3 regions of the Weizmannia sp. FSL W8-1119 genome follow, and region 1 is predicted to be linked to each of the others. Evidence: a T-box and tRNA genes for the amino acid it is inferred to sense, from the RefSeq annotation. Region 1 holds a T-box; the other regions hold tRNA genes.

Region 1 (4,984 bases):
AACCGAGCTTGTCATAGTCAAACGCATGCAGCGGCTGGCCGTATTCGAGCAAAATATAGTTCGTAATGTCGACCACATTGTTGTGCGGGCGGATTCCTTCTGCCATGAGCCGTGCCTGCATCCAGAGCGGGGACGGGCCGATTTTCACATTGCGGATGACTTTTAATGTGTAAAGCGGCGCCGCTTCTTTTGCATCGACACGGACCGAAATGGCATCAGCAGCTTTATCGGCTGCTTCCTGCACTTTTGTTTCCGGCAATTTCACATCTTTCCCGAGTATCGCCGCCACTTCGTAGGCAACGCCGAGCATGCTCATGCAGTCCGCCCGGTTCGGGGTGAGGCCCAGTTCGATAATGGTGTCATCCAATCCTAAAAGCGGCAGCACATCCTGCCCCGCTTCCACATCATCCGGGAACACATAAATGCCGTTTGCGTACTCTTTTGGGACGAGCTTGCTTTCAACACCGAGTTCCTGCAGCGAGCAGATCATCCCGTTCGACTCCTCGCCGCGCAGTTTCGAACGTTTGATTTTCACATGCCCCGGCAGCCAGGCGCCCGGTTTGGCAACAGCAACTTTCTGCCCTTTATCGACGTTTGGCGCGCCGCAAATAATCTGGACAGGCTCGCCTTCCCCGATATCGACCAGGCATTTGTTTAATTTATCGGCGTTCGGATGCTTTTCTTTTTCCAATACATGCCCGACAACGACATTTTTAATGCCTTCCCCCTTAAATGCCACGCTTTCGACTTCAATGCCGGTCCGCGTAATTTTTTCAGCCAATTCTTCCGGCGAAATGCCGTCCAAATCCACATATTCCTGCAGCCATTTATATGAAACAAACATGTTTGACCCTCCTTATTCTTGTACGGAAAACTGCCGTAAAAAACGAATGTCATTTGTATAAAAGTGGCGGATGTCATCAACGCCGTATTTCAGCATCGCAATCCGCTCCGGCCCCATGCCGAATGCAAAACCGGTATATTTTTCCGGATCAAAGCCGGACATCCGTAATACGCGCGGGTGGACCATGCCGGCGCCCAAAATTTCAATCCAGCCGGTGCCTTTGCATACATGGCAACCGTGCCCGCCGCACATTTTGCATGAAATATCCATTTCAACACTCGGTTCGGTGAACGGGAAAAAGCTCGGGCGCAGCCGGATTTCGCGATCTTCGCCGAATAATTTTTTCGCAAATACTTCCAACGTCCCTTTTAAATCGGCCATCGTGATGTTTTCGTCAACAACCAGCCCTTCAATTTGCATAAACTGGTGGGAATGTGTCGCATCATCATTGTCGCGGCGGTACACTTTCCCCGGGCAGATGATTTTGACCGGCCCTTTGCCGTGATGCTTTTCCATTGTCCGCGCCTGGTTCGGTGAAGTATGGGTCCTAAGCAGCATTTCATCGGTTATGTAAAAGGTATCCTGCATATCGCGTGCCGGGTGCCCTTTCGGCAGGTTCAGCGCTTCAAAATTGTAGTAATCGGTTTCCACTTCCGGCCCCTCGGCAATGGTATAGCCCATCCCGATAAACAAGTCTTCGATTTCCTCAATGACTTTTGTAAGCGGATGGTGGCTGCCTGCTTTTACCGGGCGGCCCGGCAGCGTGACATCAATTTTTTCGGATGCCAGTTGCCTCTCGACGGCTTCTGCTTCCAATGCCGCCTGTTTCTTTTCAATACCTGCTTGAATGGCGGCACGCACTTCATTGGCGAGCGCGCCCATTTTCGGTCGTTCTTCCGCTGGCAGCTTCCCCATGCCGCGCAAAACTTCCGTAATCGGGCCTTTTTTGCCGAGATAGGCGACACGGATCCCGTTCAGCGTTTTTAAATCAGCAGCCGCTTCAATTTTGGCAAGCGCTTCGGTTTGCAGTGCTTTCAACGTTTCTTCCATTTTTTGTACCTCCTTTAGGTTTTGGGCGTTAAAAAAGCCCCGCCCTGGAAAAGGGACGAGGCTAATGGTTCGCGGTACCACCCTAGTTAACATAACTAAATTATGTTCGCTTCATTTCAATAACGGCTTTTAACCGTCCCGCCTTTACATTGCAAGCAATGGTCCAAGCGGCAACTCGAGGGGTGAACTTCGCTTCATTTCCCCATAAAAATGCTTCCAGTCTGCGGCATTTTCTCCCTGCATGGCGAAGATCAAGCTACTTTTCCCTGTCATGGTTTTTATCATTTTTCAGTTATTTTTTATTATAGCGGGAAATGCCCGCAATTTCAAACGGAAAGTGAAAATAGGCATGGGCCCGGCCGTTTTGGCACGGAATATTTCCCGTTTTCCGCAATAAATGGACGCTTTGACCACGCGGTTGTCCCTGTTTATCCTGGCCAAACAACGCAGCCGCCCTCATGAAAAATCGTCTGCCTCGATTGCCTTTTGGCGCCTATCCTGAAAAATGGTGCCGGCTGTTTTTCATCTTCTTCTGGTGCCGCGTTCACCGCATGGATAAGGCCTGCTTTTCTGCCTCAAACACGGGGCAGCAAAGGTGGCATCCATTATTTCCGCCAAAGGTTACGCCCGCATTGCAAAGTCATACATTAAAATGCCGGCTGCCACCGCAACATTCAGCGACTCACTTTTGCCGAAAATCGGGATGGACAGGTTTTGTTCCGTTTGCGCAAGCAAGCCGGGGTGTACGCCGCTTCCTTCATTGCCGACAAGGATCGCAAAGGCATCGCCCGGATTTACATCGCGAAAAGTTACGCCGTTTTCAAGCGCTGTTCCGTAAACCGGCACTGCCGCTTCGTTCAGTTTTTCAATCCACATGTTTAAATCGCCTTTTAAAAGCCCGACGTGGAGATGGCTTCCTTGTGCCGCACGCAACACTTTCGGGCTGTACGGATCCGCCGTGCCCTTGCCGAAAATAACGGCATCAAACCCGGCTGCGTCCGCCGTCCGGATCATCGTGCCGGTATTGCCAGGATCCTGCACGGCATCAATTAAAAGATAACGCCTGCCGATGATTTTGGACGGCTGTTTTTTCATCCGGCACACGGCAAAAATGCCTTGCGTCGTTTCTGTATCGGCAAGTGTTTTGCTGATTTCATGCGTGACAGTTATCACCGGCACCCCTTCCGTATTCCAGCGGTTTGGCAGGTCTACGCCTTCTTCAACGATGATTTCTGCCACCACTTCCTCTTTCAGCGCTTCTTCGACAAGATGGAACCCTTCCAGCAAATAAGTAAATGTTTTTTCGCGTTCTTTTTTCGCGGCGAGTTTTTTCCAATGCTTTACTTGCGGATTTTGCAAGGATTGTATGTATTTCAACGTGTTTGCTCCCTTTTCGTTAAGTTTTCCTTGGAATAGTATACATAAAAATAGCGGCCATGTGAAATGCTAGCAGTGAAACGATCAAAGGAGCTGAACCGAAATGGATTTGGACTTGCGGAAAGCAGTCATTCACAATGTAAAAGATGACACGCAGGATCAGTTAAAAGATACGATTGTCGATGCCATTCAAAGGGGCGAAGAAAAAATGCTCCCGGGGCTCGGCGTCCTCTTTGAAGTCATTTGGAACCATGCGGATACACAGGAACAAAAAATGATGCTGGAAACGCTCAAGCAGGGGCTGGGCCAGGTGTAACAAGGGAGCGGAAAGAGCCGCTCCTTTTATATGTGCACCGGCTTTTCCAACCCGTTTACAGTTGCAATGAAGGATGCTAGATTCCTTTTATGCCGGCCGTAACCGATCGGCACTTTGTTTAACTGAATGGAAGACAAAACGACAAAAAATCCGATAATAGAAGCGCTTATTTCCTTGTTGTACGTTTTTACCTCTAGATTGCCGATCTCCTGCAGATGGATCCTTTTTCTGATCCAAAAATAAAGAAAGAAAAGATGAAAAAGCACACAAGCCGCTATACTGTACAGCGCCGTCCAGACGTAAACATCATCAATATGCGTGTCTTTTGCTAACATCATAAATGCAACAAATGCGTCAAACGCAGCCTTGTACATAAAAATAACGGCGGCAATACTTGAGAACCTCCAGCTGAAAGGACGGCTCGGAATAGATAAAAGGATTGAAAGTACATGCACGATAAACAACAGGATTTCAAGGCGAAATACCCGTTGCCAAAAAGGAGACAAGTTTTCCCATCCGATATTTCCGCCATTTACAACTTTGTATGCGACTCCGATCATCACCAAAGAATAAACAAACAATGCGCATAAAAATTTCCGCAGATCGGAAAATGTCAGCAACCGGCTTCTCGCATCAGCATTTAAAATGAGCAAAAATTTTTCTTCGGTTAATTTTTTCACTACATCCCCCCGTGCTCTATTTATGGGCTGGCTGAACGAATCAAATTTGGTCAGATACAAGCCAAATTTGATTCGTTCAGCAAGCCCTACTTGTAGAAACAAAAAGCCCCCGGGTTGGGTGCATGTACATTAACCTCTTAACATATTCATAATATGGTTAATTTCTGTGTCATGCTTGCCGGATTTCCCGCTAAGAAACTCAATATCGCCCTTAATGCCTTTGATTTCATTTGAAACAACTGTAAAAATGCTTTTATGTTCTTCCAGTTTATCGTTTGTGAATTTAAAATTGCTTCGCAGTTCCAAAGCAAGGTTGTCTACTTTCGTTTCAATGCGTTCCTGCCCTGCTTTTAAGCTGGAAACATCACTCTTCAAACTGGAAACATCGCTCTTTAAGCCGGACACATCACTCTTCAAACTGGAAACATCGCTCTTTAAACCGGACACATCACTTTTCAAATCTCTCAATTCATGAAGAATTTGCTGCAAAATCTCATCCATCATTTTACCTCCTCGTATAATAAGTTTAAATCCAAAGTGGATGTCAATTTCCAGTTCATTCTGCTGCTCATTGACAAGTGAATATAAGATTTTGTATTCCGGGCGAGCCCGGAATACAAGTTCGGACTTGGACGCTTCGCGATGTTCCCGGATAATGGTCTTAGGATCGTTTGGGTCAATGCTTCCCCTCCTTGTAGCCTGACTACTCGAAAAGTC
Region 2 (4,984 bases), 160 kb from region 1:
GCGTGGGGGTTCGACTCCCTTCACCCGCACTGTTTAGCACGATATGCGGAAGTAGTTCAGTGGTAGAACATCACCTTGCCAAGGTGGGGGTCGCGGGTTCGAATCCCGTCTTCCGCTCCATTTTATCCCGCCGGGGTGGCGGAATTGGCAGACGCACAGGACTTAAAATCCTGCGGTAGGTGACTACCGTACCGGTTCGACTCCGGTCCTCGGCATCAGTACCATGACAAATGCGCCCATAGCTCAATTGGATAGAGCGTTTGACTACGGATCAAAAGGTTAGGGGTTCGACTCCTCTTGGGCGCGCTTATTCCTCTTTCGGGAAGTAGCTCAGCTTGGCAGAGCACATGGTTAGGGACCATGGGGTCGCAGGTTCAAATCCTGTCTTCCCGACCATGAAGATGATCATAGTGGGGCCTTAGCTCAGCTGGGAGAGCGCCTGCTTTGCACGCAGGAGGTCAGCGGTTCGATCCCGCTAGGCTCCACCAAACAGGTCAAATAACGGCGGCGTAGCTCAGCTGGCTAGAGCGTACGGTTCATACCCGTGAGGTCGGGGGTTCGATCCCCTCCGCCGCTATATTTCGTATATCGGACCTTTAGCTCAGCTGGTTAGAGCAGACGGCTCATAACCGTCCGGTCGTAGGTTCGAGTCCTACAAGGTCCACCATTTTTTATTTTTTGCTTATCATACGGAGGAATACCCAAGTCTGGCTGAAGGGATCGGTCTTGAAAACCGACAGGCGGGTTACACCGCGCGGGGGTTCGAATCCCTCTTCCTCCGCCATTTCATTATTTATCATCGCGGGGTGGAGCAGTCTGGTAGCTCGTCGGGCTCATAACCCGAAGGTCGCAGGTTCAAATCCTGCCCCCGCAATTGGTCCCGTGGTGTAGCGGTTATCACGCCTGCCTGTCACGCAGGAGATCGCGGGTTCGATTCCCGTCGGGACCGCTTATTTTGGCTCGGTAGCTCAGTCGGTAGAGCAAAGGACTGAAAATCCTTGTGTCGGCGGTTCGATTCCGTCCCGAGCCACCATTGGTTTTCAATGAAAAATATATGGCGGTTGTGGCGAAGTGGTTAACGCACCGGATTGTGGCTCCGGCATTCATGGGTTCGATTCCCATCATCCGCCCTTTGATGCGGGTGTAGTTTAGTGGTAAAACCACAGCCTTCCAAGCTGTTGTCGTGGGTTCGATTCCCATCACCCGCTCCACTTTGGGCCTATAGCTCAGCTGGTTAGAGCGCACGCCTGATAAGCGTGAGGTCGATGGTTCAAGTCCATTTAGGCCCATCTATTCCGCAGTAGCTCAGTGGTAGAGCAATCGGCTGTTAACCGATCGGTCGTAGGTTCGAATCCTACCTGCGGAGCCATATGGAGAAGTACTCAAGTGGCTGAAGAGGCGCCCCTGCTAAGGGTGTAGGTCGCGATTAGCGGCGCGAGGGTTCAAATCCCTCCTTCTCCGCCATTTCTGGCCCGTTGGTCAAGCGGTTAAGACACCGCCCTTTCACGGCGGTAACACGGGTTCGAATCCCGTACGGGTCATACTGGTCACGAAGCTGTTCCGAAAACTGCCGGAGCAGCTTTTTTTTGCGTGTTTTTTCACTTCTGCAAACCTCTTTGCATCCCGCCAGAGGCTCCGGGCCCCGGTGCGGGAAAAGCGCAAAAAAACGGAGGAGTGCAACACTCCGCCGTTTTTTCAAATAAAATGATCAATTAAAAAACTGATGGATAATAGCAAACCAAAAATCGTGTTTGTCTGTGCGGTTGCTTTCATGGCAGGCAACATTTGCAACGGTTCACTTTTTCCAATAAAGCCTTTAATGGCCCGGACCGGCTTCGGTGTGCTGACAAAAACGAGCAGTACCCACGGGGTTACAACACCGAACAAAACGAGCCCGGCCATCCAGAGATAGGAAAGGGCAAACATTGCGGCCAGAAGCAGGATGGCTCCTTTCCGGCCGAGCAGAATGGCGATCGTTTTTCTGCCATTTGCTTTATCGCCGTCCAGATCGCGGATATTATTCGACAGCATAATGGCACCGATTAAAATCATAATCGGAATCGAAATAAATACAATCGGCCATGTGATCGTTTTTGTCTGGATAAAAAACGATATTAATATAATAATTACACCCATAAAAAAGCCGGAAATCAGTTCGCCAAGCGGCGTTGATGAAATTGGAAAAGGCCCTGCAGTGTAAAGATAAGCAACAAGCATGCAGACAGTGCCGATTACAGCAATCCACCAGGAACTTTGCGAGCAAATGTAAACGCCGATCAGCATGGCTGCACCGAAAAAAGCAAAGGCGAGGTGGAGCACCGTTTTCGGTTTGATGCCGTTTCTGACAATTGCCCCGCCGATCCCGACGGAATGCTCGGTATCAAGGCCGCGTTTGTAATCGTAATATTCATTAAACATATTGGTTGCTGCCTGAATTAACAGGGTTGCAACCAGCATTGCAGCAAACAGCAGCAGATTGATGCGGGCAATGCCCAAAGCCAGTACTGTCCCGAGAATGACAGGCACAAAACCGGCCGTTAAGGTATGGGGCCGTGTTAATTGCCACCAGATCCGCCAGCCTTTGTCAGGGCCGATTGCTGGAGAAGATTGCGCATTCATCTTCTTACTCTCCTTTTATGCTATTCTTATAGAAATATGGCGAAATTAGTACATTTAAAGTTTAGGGAAATCAGGCCTATGTGTCAATGTATTTGGTTGACAATCTCCTGAATCCGTGACGAAATTTCCGCTTAAAGGCAAACAAATCGCATAAAATTTAGTATAATTGGTATATCAGACAAATTAAATTCATTCCACATTCAGGTGATCTAGGGAAATTTTTACATACTGAATCACTAAAAGTGCATTTATCGAATAGTCGGACACCACTATATCCTTACTCTTGGGAAATCTACCTATTAACGGCGTTTGTTATATTTTCGTCACGGATTCAGGAATCTTATTTTAAGCCGTTTTGCTGAATTTAACCGGCAAATTTTATATAATAGATGAGGTATGTTCATAAAAATGTTAAGTTTTCATACGAAAACTGTGATAGATGGCTCGGCAAAAAGCAAGAGAGGTTTGGAGGAGATCTTTTGGCTAATGAGGATATATTAATGAAAGAAAAAACGGCGCCGGCATTAAAACTGGCAAGCAGGATTATAAAATGCCGCACTGCACCGGATCCGCTCCGCCTTTTTACAGCGGGTGCCGCACGTTTTTACGGCAGCCGGTTTTTTTGGCAGGATAAGAATCGCGAAACTGTATTTGTCGGTTTTGGCCGCGTCTGGTCCTGTACGGTCACAGCCTCTGACGGTTTTGCCCAAATGGAAGACGAATGGCGAAATTTGAAGGGGGCGGGCGAAGTTTATCCGGAAACCGCGGAAACCGGAACAGGGCCTGTGCTTTTCGGCGGTTTTGCGTTTGACGGGACGGTTGCCAAGCAGGAGTGGAAAACATTTGGCCAAGGCATTTTCCGCGTGCCGCAGATTCTTTTCACGTTTAAAAAAGATGCCGTCTTTCTTACGGTAAACGGATGCGGCGGAACAGAGAGCGTGCAGGAAGCGGAGAAAACTGCACGAAGCCTTTTAAACGGCAGTACAGCTTTCCCTGCACTTCCGCCTTTAAAAGCTGTACAGGAAATGGGTGCGGACGAATGGAAAAAAAGTGTCGCAACAGCCGTGCAGTTCATCCGGGAAGGGAGAATGGACAAAGTTGTCCTGGCAAGAAAACTGGAGCTTGCTTTTGACGGCGTGACAAGCCCGGATGCGGTGCTTGCGGCGCTTTCCGCCCAGCAAAATGACAGCTACTTATTTGTACTGGAAGAAGGCAGTGAAAGTTTTATCGGGGCTTCGCCGGAAAGGCTGGTAAAAAAAACGGGCCGGCATATTTTATCGACGTGCCTTGCCGGTTCGATCAAACGCGGCCGCAATGAGGCGGAGGATTTGGAACTTGGAAAAGCGCTGCTTTCGGATCAGAAAAATTTAAGCGAGCATGGTTTTGTCGTATCCATGATTCGGCAGGTGCTTGAACCTTTTTGCAACGGGCTGAATGTGCCGGGTGCGCCTGTTTTAATGCGGATGCGCGATATCCAGCATCTGTACACCCCGGTTACCGGGACAGTGAAAGACAAGAACACCACCCTTTTTCAGTTGGTCAAGGCGCTCCATCCGACGCCGGCACTTGGCGGTATTCCGCGGCAGCCGGCCATGGAAGCGATCCGGCTTCTTGAAAAAATGGACCGCGGTTTATACGGCGCGCCGATCGGCTGGGTGGATTACAGGGGAAGCGGCGAATTTTGCGTCGGCATCCGCTCCGGGCTGTTAAAGGGGGACCATGCATCCCTTTATGCCGGATGCGGTGTCGTTAAGGAATCGGAACCTGAAGAAGAATATAAAGAAACAAGCGTCAAATTTACCCCGATGCTGCGCGCTTTAGGAGGCAAATAGAGTGGGACACCAGGAGATCATGACAACTTATTTGGCAGCTTTTATCCGGCAATTGTCCGCAATGGGGATCCGCTATGCGGTGGTAAGCCCCGGGTCAAGGTCGACGCCGATTGCGATGTTGTTAGCAGAACACCCGGATTTTCAAATTTACATGGATATTGATGAACGGTCAGCCGCTTTTTTTGCGCTCGGGCTTGCAAAAGAAAAACGCAAACCGGTTGTGCTTTTGTGCACGTCTGGCACGGCTGCCGCCAACTATTATCCGGCGGTTGCGGAAGCCAATATTTCACGCGTGCCGCTCATTGTGCTGACGGCAGACCGGCCGCATGAACTACGCAATGTCGGTGCCCCGCAGGCCATTGACCAGATCCGTCTGTACGGCACCCATGTCAAGTGGTTTGAGGAAATGCCGCTTCCGGAAGCAGGGGAAGAAATGCTTCAATTTGTCCGGCAGACAGCGGCCAGGGCAGTAGTAACGTCTCTTCAGCAGCCGGCGGGCCCCGTGCATCTTAATTTTCCGTTGCGCGAGCCGC
Region 3 (4,984 bases), 400 kb from region 1:
CCCGCCTGAGATAAAGGAAACACGACGAGCCCTAAAGGCGAGTCGATGCCCGCTTATCGTAGGAAAGGGGGACGGGAAGTTCACTAGCCGATAGGCGCTGGAGCTGGACAATTCTCAAAGTTAGAAACCAAAGCTATTCTCCGTTTACAGTTTTTCTCCCATCCGGTTTTCAGGGAATCACATAATTCCTGTTGATAAGCAATGAAAAGTTTGTTATAATGATTTTTGTCATTGAGGTCCGGTGGCGATGGCGGAAAGGTCACACCCGAACACATCCCGAACTCGGAAGTTAAGCTTTCCAGCGCCGATGGTAGTTGGGGGTTTCCCCCTGCGAGAGTAGGACGCTGCCGGGCCCGATATTCCGCAGTAGCTCAGTGGTAGAGCAATCGGCTGTTAACCGATCGGTCGTAGGTTCGAATCCTACCTGCGGAGCCATAATGGAGAGCTGTCCGAGAGGCCGAAGGAGCACGATTGGAAATCGTGTAGGCGGCTAAAAGCTGTCTCAAGGGTTCGAATCCCTTGCTCTCCGTCATGATCCATATGGCCCGTTGGTCAAGCGGTTAAGACACCGCCCTTTCACGGCGGTAACACGGGTTCGAATCCCGTACGGGTCACCATTTACATATTTGGAGGATTAGCTCAGCTGGGAGAGCGTCTGCCTTACAAGCAGAGGGTCGGCGGTTCGATCCCGTCATCCTCCACCATTTTATCATCGCGGGGTGGAGCAGTCTGGTAGCTCGTCGGGCTCATAACCCGAAGGTCGCAGGTTCAAATCCTGCCCCCGCAATTTACATATAAAGGTCCCGTAGTGTAGCGGTTATCACGCCTGCCTGTCACGCAGGAGATCGCGGGTTCGATTCCCGTCGGGACCGCCATCTGTATTTTACATAATCGCGGCTCGGTAGCTCAGTCGGTAGAGCAAAGGACTGAAAATCCTTGTGTCGGCGGTTCGATTCCGTCCCGAGCCACCATTGGCCGGTCTAGCTCAATTGGTAGAGCAACTGACTTGTAATCAGTAGGTTGGGGGTTCAAGTCCTCTGGCCGGCACCACGCAATATGGAGGGGTAGCGAAGTGGCTAAACGCGGCGGACTGTAAATCCGCTCCCTCAGGGTTCGGCGGTTCGAATCCGTCCCCCTCCATTTTTAAAGGGGCATAGTTTAAAGGTAGAACAGAGGTCTCCAAAACCTCCAGTGTGGGTTCGATTCCTACTGCCCCTGCCATTATGATGGCGGTTGTGGCGAAGTGGTTAACGCACCGGATTGTGGCTCCGGCATTCGTGGGTTCGATTCCCACCATCCGCCCCATATTTGATTGGGCCATAGCCAAGCGGTAAGGCAACGGACTTTGACTCCGTCATGCGCTGGTTCGAATCCAGCTGGCCCAGTATGCGGAAGTAGTTCAGTGGTAGAACATCACCTTGCCAAGGTGGGGGTCGCGGGTTCGAATCCCGTCTTCCGCTCCATTGATGGCGGCATAGCCAAGAGGTAAGGCAGAGGTCTGCAAAACCTTTATCACCGGTTCGATTCCGGTTGCCGCCTCCATCATATTGTGCCGGTGTGGCGGAATTGGCAGACGCGCACGACTCAAAATCGTGTTCCTTCGGGAGTGTCGGTTCGACCCCGACCACCGGTATAACACAGTATTACATTGAAAGCTGATGCCAAACGGAACGCTTCTCAAGATAAAGAGAAGCGTTTTTTATTGCAATTATATTATTGAAGCCGAGGCCATTTAAGCAGCTGCTTGAAAGCGTACACTTGTGGGTATCTACAGTTTTTTAACTTGTACAAAAAGGGAATTGATCTAATAAGAAAGGTTTGGAAATACTATCTTAGATTTTCCTTTTATAATGAGTACAAGAGCTGGGCAGCCTACTATTTACTAGGGTTGTCTTTTCTTTTTTTCACCGTAACCGTCCCATCTTTTTCAAGATAGGCCTGGTCAATTTCATCAAGCGAAAATACGCCCTGCTTTCTCAATAACTCTGACAGTTGATTCATATCAATTTTATTTTTTTTTAGTACGACGTTGTTAATTTTTCCTTTATCGATAATCACCGTTTTATCCCCGATAAGGAATTTTTCCAGTTTGTCATAGCGGTAAATGAGGCTATCAAAAATGAGTTTAATGATGACCCAAACAGAAAGCATGGCGAGAATGTAGTACCATTTTACACTTGGGTCATAAAGGCCGTTGCCGACGATTTCAGACAGCATAATGCTCCAGATGAAGTCGATTGGCGTAAGGTTTGAAATACTTTTGGCACCGGTACATTTTAGACAAAAAATGAGCGCAAGAAAGCCCATGATCAATTTTAATAAATCTATACTGATTTGCATCGTTGAACCTTCTTTTTAGATGATTTTTTCTTTTGCATTTTCCCTTAAAATCAGTGTCATAAACGAACGTTCTAATCATGGGATACACCGGACAGGTTAGGCAAATCATTTTGTTTTGGGAATCTGTTATTTTACAATAGATCTATCTTCACGAGTAGAAGGAAAGGAAGCGGACAATGGGTAGTCAAAAAAAGTTAAATGATGTTGCATTTTCGGTTTTAGATTTGATCCCTGTTTTATCTGGAAAGACACCGGCAGATTCGTTTAAAAATAGCCTGAGCCTGGCACAGCATGTTGAAAATTGGGGCTACAAACGATACTGGCTCGCGGAACACCATAATATGGTTGGAGTAGCCAGCTCTGCAACGGCTGTTTTAGTCGGGTATATAGCGGCAGGGACGAAAACCATCCGTGTCGGGTCTGGCGGGGTGATGCTTCCAAATCATGCACCGCTTGTCGTGGCTGAGCAGTTTGGAACACTGGGTTCTATCTATCCAGGCAGAATAGATCTCGGCCTTGGCCGTGCGCCTGGTACGGACCAATTGACAGCTGCGGCGCTCAGAAGAAATTTAAAGGGCGGGGAAATGGATTTTCCGGATAATGTCCAAGAACTGATGAACTATTTTCTCTCGGATAAAGAACGCAGGACTTATGCACGGGCCGTCGTGGCAGAAGGGGTGGATGTTCCGGTTTGGCTTCTTGGATCAAGTACATACAGTGCCACACTTGCTGCGAGGCTCGGTCTGCCGTTTGCGTTTGCGAGCCATTTTGCACCAGCGCAATTGTTTGATGCTTTATACCTTTATCGGGAGAACTTCAAACCGTCCAAGTATTTGCAAAAGCCATATGTGATTGCGTGTGTGAATGGCGTAGCAGCTGACACAGATGCAGAAGCAGAAAGAATCGCAACAAGCCTGTACCAGTTTTTCCTCGGCGTTATCCGAGGCAAATCGCAGACGCTGCAGCCGCCTGTCGATAGCATGAACGGGATTTGGACCCCGTTTGAAAAAGAAGCGGCATTGCGTCAGCTTGAATATGCTTTTATCGGTTCAAAACAGACAATCAAAGAGAAAATGGAAGAATTTTTGGATGATACACAGGTCGATGAGTTGATGTTTGTATCGCATATTTACAACCATGAAGAGCGGCTGCGGTCTTATGAGATCCTAAGTGAACTGAAGGAAGGTCATGCCTGAAGAGGGAAGCTGTTTTGCTTCCCTTTTTCACAAAATGGTTATTGACATTTTTTACGATCTGGATATAATTATAAAAGTGACATAACAAACAGCTTTGTTTGCGGTTCATAGGATCATGCCGGTGTGGCGGAATTGGCAGACGCGCACGACTCAAAATCGTGTTCCTTCGGGAGTGTCGGTTCGACCCCGACCACCGGTATCAAAAGATCGCATTTCAGTTTTTCGGTGAAACGTTCCTTACAATACCGTAAGGAGCGTTTTTTCATTTTCCGGTAGAAGATACTCTCTTCAATCGTGTGAAGGGTAAAAGGAAAGGGATGAATTTCGGTTTGCGTTTACTAAAGGCTGTTTATTTGTTTTTTTCACGATTCAGCCGTAAAATAAAATAAAGAATTTGATAATAGTGAATGTATACACAAATCAGTACTCTTATCAAGGTTATGAAGTACGATACCCGCTAGTTCCGGGCGTTCCGGATTTGTTCAGCAATCCCAATTCGCCTTACACAAAGCATATAAGTGATATTCGTAGACTTTGAAAACCGTTCAAGTGCGCTGATACATAACGAATTTCAGAGGAGATGGGTGAGAGTGAAGATCAGAGCTGCTGTACTACGGGAATCAGGTGCTGCTATGCCATATGCAGCAAGCAAACCGATTAAAATTGAAACATTGGAGCTCGATGAACCGCAACAAGGGGAAGTGCTTGTTAAGATGAAGACGGCCAGTTTGTGCCACTCGGATTTATCTGTTATAAATGGCAGCAGACCCCGGCCTTTACCGATGGCTCTTGGGCATGAGGCTGCCGGTGAAGTGGTGAAAACCGGTGAAGGCGTGACGGATCTTGCACCGGGTGACCATGTTGTTTGTGTGTTTGTGCCAAGCTGTGGCGAATGCCTGCCGTGCAAGGAGGGACGCCCTGCATTATGCGAAACGGGTGCGGCTTCAAACGCGGCAGGCACTTTACCAGGGGGCGGCATCCGGCTGCATGCAAATGGTGAAGACATCAGGCACCATCTCGGCGTATCCGCTTTTTCAGAATATGCTGTTGTGTCCCGTCGTTCTTTGATTAAGATTGAAAAAGAGATTCCGTTTGAAAAGCTTGCCCTTTTTGGATGCGCTGTCATAACGGGAGTCGGGGCAGTCGTGAATACAGCCCGGATTAAGTTGGGTAGCACAGTTGCGGTTGTCGGTTTGGGCGGCGTCGGATTAAGCGCTTTAATCGGGGCTGTATCAGCAGGGGCGAGCCGTGTAGTAGCAGTAGATGTCAATGAAAATAAATTTGCGTTGGCAAAAAGGTTTGGGGCAACAGATGTATTTAATTCCAAAGATCCAGATGTTGTTGAGAAAATACGTGAAGCAACTGGCGGGGGACTGGATACTGTTTTTGAGACGGCAGGTGCAGTCCCGGCGATGGAAACGGCATATGGCATCACCAAGCGCGGTGGC

The links. A T-box is a leader RNA that pairs with one kind of tRNA and senses whether it is charged. The one in region 1 lies ahead of pheS (phenylalanine--tRNA ligase subunit alpha), so its partner is inferred to be a tRNA-Phe.
Region 2: it has a tRNA-Phe gene. The T-box ahead of pheS (phenylalanine--tRNA ligase subunit alpha) is inferred to sense a tRNA for this amino acid. The anticodon was not compared.
Region 3: it has a tRNA-Phe gene. The T-box ahead of pheS (phenylalanine--tRNA ligase subunit alpha) is inferred to sense a tRNA for this amino acid. The anticodon was not compared.

What each region holds. Positions count from the first base shown of each region.
Region 1 covers NZ_JBBOZL010000001.1:1,951,886-1,956,869, forward strand. The annotation lists gene pheT (phenylalanine--tRNA ligase subunit beta) at 1-844, opposite strand, end outside; gene pheS (phenylalanine--tRNA ligase subunit alpha) at 857-1,894, opposite strand; T-box leader at 1,943-2,176, opposite strand; gene NSQ19_RS09610 (TrmH family RNA methyltransferase) at 2,516-3,271, opposite strand; gene sspI (small acid-soluble spore protein SspI) at 3,375-3,587, shown strand; gene NSQ19_RS09620 (hypothetical protein) at 3,614-4,267, opposite strand; gene NSQ19_RS09625 (hypothetical protein) at 4,397-4,768, opposite strand.
Region 2 covers NZ_JBBOZL010000001.1:2,112,797-2,117,780, reverse strand. The annotation lists tRNA gene NSQ19_RS10460 (tRNA-Leu) at 1-29, shown strand, start outside; tRNA gene NSQ19_RS10455 (tRNA-Gly) at 46-120, shown strand; tRNA gene NSQ19_RS10450 (tRNA-Leu) at 130-215, shown strand; tRNA gene NSQ19_RS10445 (tRNA-Arg) at 233-306, shown strand; tRNA gene NSQ19_RS10440 (tRNA-Pro) at 320-396, shown strand; tRNA gene NSQ19_RS10435 (tRNA-Ala) at 413-488, shown strand; tRNA gene NSQ19_RS10430 (tRNA-Met) at 504-577, shown strand; tRNA gene NSQ19_RS10425 (tRNA-Ile) at 591-667, shown strand; tRNA gene NSQ19_RS10420 (tRNA-Ser) at 692-784, shown strand; tRNA gene NSQ19_RS10415 (tRNA-Met) at 801-874, shown strand; tRNA gene NSQ19_RS10410 (tRNA-Asp) at 877-949, shown strand; tRNA gene NSQ19_RS10405 (tRNA-Phe) at 958-1,033, shown strand; tRNA gene NSQ19_RS10400 (tRNA-His) at 1,058-1,130, shown strand; tRNA gene NSQ19_RS10395 (tRNA-Gly) at 1,138-1,211, shown strand; tRNA gene NSQ19_RS10390 (tRNA-Ile) at 1,216-1,289, shown strand; tRNA gene NSQ19_RS10385 (tRNA-Asn) at 1,295-1,369, shown strand; tRNA gene NSQ19_RS10380 (tRNA-Ser) at 1,373-1,464, shown strand; tRNA gene NSQ19_RS10375 (tRNA-Glu) at 1,470-1,541, shown strand; gene NSQ19_RS10370 (1,4-dihydroxy-2-naphthoate polyprenyltransferase) at 1,696-2,619, opposite strand; gene NSQ19_RS10365 (isochorismate synthase) at 3,120-4,451, shown strand; gene menD (2-succinyl-5-enolpyruvyl-6-hydroxy-3-cyclohexene-1-carboxylic-acid synthase) at 4,453-4,984, shown strand, end outside.
Region 3 covers NZ_JBBOZL010000001.1:2,355,739-2,360,722, reverse strand. The annotation lists rRNA gene rrf (5S ribosomal RNA) at 238-353, shown strand; tRNA gene NSQ19_RS11750 (tRNA-Asn) at 361-435, shown strand; tRNA gene NSQ19_RS11745 (tRNA-Ser) at 440-529, shown strand; tRNA gene NSQ19_RS11740 (tRNA-Glu) at 543-617, shown strand; tRNA gene NSQ19_RS11735 (tRNA-Val) at 629-704, shown strand; tRNA gene NSQ19_RS11730 (tRNA-Met) at 714-787, shown strand; tRNA gene NSQ19_RS11725 (tRNA-Asp) at 800-875, shown strand; tRNA gene NSQ19_RS11720 (tRNA-Phe) at 896-971, shown strand; tRNA gene NSQ19_RS11715 (tRNA-Thr) at 975-1,050, shown strand; tRNA gene NSQ19_RS11710 (tRNA-Tyr) at 1,059-1,140, shown strand; tRNA gene NSQ19_RS11705 (tRNA-Trp) at 1,148-1,221, shown strand; tRNA gene NSQ19_RS11700 (tRNA-His) at 1,230-1,305, shown strand; tRNA gene NSQ19_RS11695 (tRNA-Gln) at 1,314-1,385, shown strand; tRNA gene NSQ19_RS11690 (tRNA-Gly) at 1,389-1,463, shown strand; tRNA gene NSQ19_RS11685 (tRNA-Cys) at 1,469-1,542, shown strand; tRNA gene NSQ19_RS11680 (tRNA-Leu) at 1,552-1,633, shown strand; gene NSQ19_RS11675 (DUF421 domain-containing protein) at 1,876-2,340, opposite strand; gene NSQ19_RS11670 (LLM class flavin-dependent oxidoreductase) at 2,517-3,536, shown strand; tRNA gene NSQ19_RS11665 (tRNA-Leu) at 3,654-3,735, shown strand; gene NSQ19_RS11660 (zinc-dependent alcohol dehydrogenase family protein) at 4,127-4,984, shown strand, end outside.